Regions from separate parts of the Mycobacterium sp. TH-M103 genome, predicted to be linked through region 1. Evidence: predicted binding sites of a transcription regulator. Region 1 holds the regulator's gene; the other holds the start of a gene.
What was found. The regulator LexA, encoded in region 1, represses DNA repair genes until DNA is damaged. The targets are predictions, from matches to a motif close to CGAACANNTGTTCG.
Positions count from the first base shown of each region.

Region 2: the regulator LexA is predicted to act here: its motif matches at 1,263-1,276, upstream of AC2VOR_RS05940 (error-prone DNA polymerase).

Region 1 is NZ_JBYCLG010000207.1:22,101-24,494, forward strand. Features, by position in the region: gene AC2VOR_RS11455 (sunset domain-containing protein) at 1-481, shown strand, start outside; gene lexA (transcriptional repressor LexA) at 499-1,173, opposite strand; gene AC2VOR_RS11465 (LysM peptidoglycan-binding domain-containing protein) at 1,499-1,993, shown strand; gene nrdR (transcriptional regulator NrdR) at 2,110-2,394, shown strand, end outside.
Region 2 is NZ_JBYCLG010000102.1:18,395-20,788, reverse strand. Features, by position in the region: gene AC2VOR_RS05945 (wax ester/triacylglycerol synthase domain-containing protein) at 1-1,130, opposite strand, end outside; gene AC2VOR_RS05940 (error-prone DNA polymerase) at 1,291-2,394, shown strand, end outside.

The DNA of each region.
Region 1 (2,394 bases):
GGAGGCCGGTTACGCCGAGTTCGCCCCGGAGCAAGTCCCCGAGGACGAAAGTGCCGAGCGAGGCGATTACCCGGCGCCGGTGCCGGCCGACGAATATCGCGAGGCGGCGGAGCCCGCCCGGCCGGGTGACGGCCATGCCGAAGCCGCCTTCGACGGGTCTGCCGCCGACACCGGCGCCGTCGAGGCCGTCTCGCCCGTCGCGGAGGCGCGACCGGGGCGGCACGCGGCCGTGGACACCGACGAGACCTCGCCGTTGGCCGCGCACGCCGCCGGCGCGGGCCCGAGCGCGTCGGGGCGCCCGACGATTCACCTACCGCTGGACGACCCCTATCAGATGCCCGACGGGTACCCGATCAAGGCGAGCGCCCGCTTCGGCCTGTACTACACCCCCGACAGCGCCCTCTACCAGGACACGCTCGCCGAGATCTGGATGTCGAGCGAACAGGTCGCGCAGGCCAACGGGTTCATCAAAGCCGACTAGACATCCGCCGGGTACGGCTAAACCTTGCGGATCACGGTGACGACCTTGCCCAGCACGGTCGCGTCATTGCCTGGAATGGGATCGAACGCGGGATTGTGGGGCATCAGCCACACCTGACCGCCGGCGCGCTTGAACGTCTTGACCGTGGCCTCGCCGTCGAGCATCGCGGCGACGATGTCGCCGTTCTCGGCGACGTGCTGCTGCCGCACGACCACCCAGTCGCCGTCGCAGATCGCCGCCTCGACCATCGAGTCGCCGACGACCTTGAGCAAAAAGAGCGTCCCCTCGCCGACCAGCTCGCGGGGTAGCGGGAAGACGTCTTCGACGGCCTCCTCGGCGAGGATGGGTCCGCCTGCCGCGATCCGCCCGAGCACCGGGACGAAGGTGGGTTCGGGCAGCGCGTCCGAGCCGGCCACCTCGGTGGCCGGCGCCGCGGGCATGGCCTCGTCGGCGCCGCGGACGTCGACGGCGCGCGGACGGTTCGGGTCGCGGCGCAGGTATCCCTTGCGCTCCAGGGTGCGCAACTGATGGGCGACCGAGGAGGTCGACGTCAGCCCGACGGCGTCGCCGATCTCGCGGATGCTCGGGGGATAGCCGCGGCTGGTGACCGACGCGCGGATGACATTCAGGATGGTGCGCTGCCGCTCGGTCAGCGATGCATCACCGGCGGAGGTGTCGTTGCTGTCGCTCATGGCAATAAATGTAACCGCTCGGGGCCCGATAATCAAACATGTGTTCGACTGGCGTGTCTACGGCTCCCCGCGGCCCGGGCGGGCGCCCGTCCGGCCGTCGAGAGCGGCCGAATAACAAAGGTGTAACTCCCCGGCCGATCGGGTATTTCAGCGGCATGTCCCAGGTGATAGATGACCGCGGCGCCGTTCGTCCGCCGGGTCGTTGTCGGTGGGGTGGTCTAGCGTTTGGCTCGTGCGACACGCTTCGCTCAAATGTTCGGAAATCGAACACACGAGCGATACTGTCGAACACACGAGCGAGGATCGGTTGACCGGAGGAACGCAGATGACAATCATTCACACAGTCTCGCCGCGGTCCGGCGGCGTTCGGCGCCCGATCAACGGGCCGGTCCCGGAGCCTCGCCGGGGGCGGGTCCGGACGCCCGGATCGCGCGGACCCGCCCCGTGCGGGCCGGCGGGCGCCCCGCCGCGGTACCGCGGTACCGGGGTCGCGATGTCCGCCGCGCCCCACCGCAGGCGTTCCGTCACGTGGGCGAAGACGGCGGCCCTGGCCGTGGGCGCCGGGCTGATCACCCTGTGGCTCGGGCTCATCGCCGACGTCGGGCAGGCGGTCAACGGCGGCTCGCCGGATTCGGCGGCCCCCGTGCCCGACAGGCTGGCCGTCGTGCGGGTCGAACCGGGGGAATCGCTGCAGGATGTCGCCCACCGCGTCGCGCCCGACGCGCCGGTTCGACAGGTGGCCGAGCGCATCCGCGCACTCAACGACCTGCACTCCCCGACGCTGGCTGCGGGTCAGCCCCTGATCGCGCCGGTGGGCTGACCGCGACATCGCATGGCGGCGGGACCGCCGTACGGCCACGGTCGCCGCGCCCGGCGGCGCGCACGGGTACGCTCGGAGTGTCCTGCGAGGTCGGTGAGTGCGGCGAAGGAGCGGTCATGCACTGTCCGTTCTGCCGTCACCCGGACTCTCGGGTGATCGATTCGCGGGAAACCGACGAGGGCCAGGCCATTCGCCGCCGCCGGTCCTGCCCCGAGTGCGGACGACGCTTCACCACGGTCGAGACCGCGGTGCTGGCCGTGGTCAAACGCAGCGGCGTCACCGAGCCCTTCAGCAGGGAGAAGCTGATCAGCGGGGTCCGCCGGGCGTGCCAGGGCCGCCAGGTCGACGACGATGCGCTGAACCTGCTGGCCCAGCAGGTGGAAGACACCGTGCGCGCGGCG
Region 2 (2,394 bases), on a different contig from region 1:
CCGTAGCCGAGCACCGCGACACCGGTGCTCAGCCGCGCGGCCGTCGGGGGGATCGGCAGCAGGCGCTCCATGGTCTGGCCCATCAGCCGCAGCTGGCGCCGTGGGCCCGGGAGGCTGGTCGCCAGCGTCACCAGGTCGCCCTGCGGGAGCCGGTCCATGAGCTGTAAGAGATTGCCCCGCAAGATCGTTGGCAGGTGTTTCAGCGCCGACTCGACGATGCCGGCGCCGGGCTGCCCGGCCTTCCGCCGGGTCGCCACGGTGCGGAGTCGGCGCACCGGGTCGTCGTGTTCGACCGGCAGGTAGACCGGCATGGCCGCGCGGCTCGGCGTCGGCACCACGGTGGGCAGCGAATCGGCCCGCGGCTGCTCGCCGCGCTGCAGCAGCACCGTGCGGAATCCCTCGGTGATCGCCGCGAGCGCGACGTCGTCGGCGGTCACGCCGAACTTGCGGCAGACGCGGTCGACGTCGGCGATCGGCACCCGCACCGTGCGGTACCGGCGCATGGTGGCCGCGCCGGGCGGCGTCCGCAGCGCGGGGCAGACCGCGCCCACCAGTGCGTTGGCGACGGTACCCGCGGCGGACGACGCCCGCCACAGCGCGTGCGGCCACCCGTGCCCGGCGGGTTGCGACGGCGAAAGCTGTTCGGCTACAACGTGGTTGGCGAACTCCGCCGGGTCGTTCTCGTCGCACAACCGGGTGAGCAGGCGGGCGGGGGAGTTGTCCCCGGTCAGGCGGTGGTGCACCTTCATCAGGATCGCCCACTTCCCGCCCTGCAGGCCCTCGATGACCCAGCACTCCCAGGGTGGCCGGTCCGGGTCGAGGGGGCGTTCGAGGGCGAAGGCGATGGCGGCCGACAGCTCGGCGTCGCCGCCCGGGCGGCAGATCGCCACGCGGCGCACGTGGTGGGCGAGCTCGAGCCGCGGAGGGTCGACCCACCCGGGGCCGTGAGGTGGGGGCCGCAGCGCCTGGGAGCAACGTGGCAGCGATTGAAAACGTTCGGCCAGAAGGCTTTTCAACAGCGCATGGTTGGGAACTCCGTCGACGACGGCGACCGCGCCGACGGCCAGGCCGGCATGCCGGTCCGCGGAGGTGGTGAGGTAGGACGTGTCCAGTGCCTTCAGCTGCGCCATGCTCGGTTCCCGCCGTCGATTTTTCCTCGCCCCGTACCAGTATCGGGTCCGGCGTCCCGGCGCGGTAGGCCCGTGGCGTTAAGAACGTGTTGTGCAGTTGAAGAGGTGATTAACAACCGCACCCGCCCGTATCGAACAAACATTCGATAGATTGGGGCACGTGGGCTGGTTCAACGGGCCGCCGAGCTGGGCGGAGATGGAGCGGGTGCTCGACGGCAAACCGCGCCACGGCGGTGCGCTGTCGCAGCCCGAGCAGGAGGGCCCCCTGTCGGGCAGGCGCGCGGCGTACCGCCCGCCCGATGGCGGCCGGCGGGCCCGCTCGCCGGTCCCGTACGCCGAGCTGCACGCGCATTCGGCGTTCAGTTTTCTCGACGGCGCCGGCACGCCCGAGGAACTGGTCGAGGAGGCGGCCCGGCTGGGCCTGCGCGCGTTGGCGCTCACCGACCACGACGGTTTCTACGGGGCGGTGCGGTTCGCCGAAGCCGCCGCCGAACTCGACATGCGCACCGTGTTCGGGGCCGAGCTGTCTTTGGGGCCGGGGGCTCGCACCGAGGCGCCGGACCCGCCCGGCCCGCACCTGCTGGTACTGGCCTGCGGCCCGGAAGGCTACCGGCGGCTGTCACGGCAGCTGGCGGCCGCGCACCTGGCCGGCGGGGAGAAGGGCAAGCCCCGCTACGACTACGACGCGCTGACGCGGGCTGCCGGCGGGCACTGGCACATCCTGACCGGGTGCCGCAAAGGGCATGTGCGCCAAGCCCTTTCCGCGGGTGGCCCGGCTGCCGCCGAGCGGGCGCTGGCCGACCTGGTGGACCGGTTCGGGGCGGAGCGGGTGAGCATCGAGCTGACCCATCACGGCCACCCGCTCGACGACGAACGCAACGCCGCGCTGGCTGGCCTGGCGCCGCGCTTCGGTGTCGGCGTCGTCGCCACCACCGGGGCGCATTTCGCCCAGCCGTCGCGCGGCCGGCTGGCCATGGCGATGGGGGCGATCCGAGCCCGCCAGTCCCTGGACTCGGCCGCGGGCCGGCTGGCCCCGCTGGGCGGTGCGCACCTGCGTTCCGGCGAGGAGATGGCCCGGCTGTTCGCATGGCATCCCGGCGCGGTGACCGCCGCCGCCGAGCTCGGCGAGCGGTGCGCATTCGGGCTGGCGCTGATCGCCCCGCAGCTGCCGCCGTTCGAGGTTCCCGACGGGCACACCGAGGACAGCTGGCTGCGGCACCTGACTATGACGGGTGCGCGTGACCGCTACGGGCTCCCCGAGGCC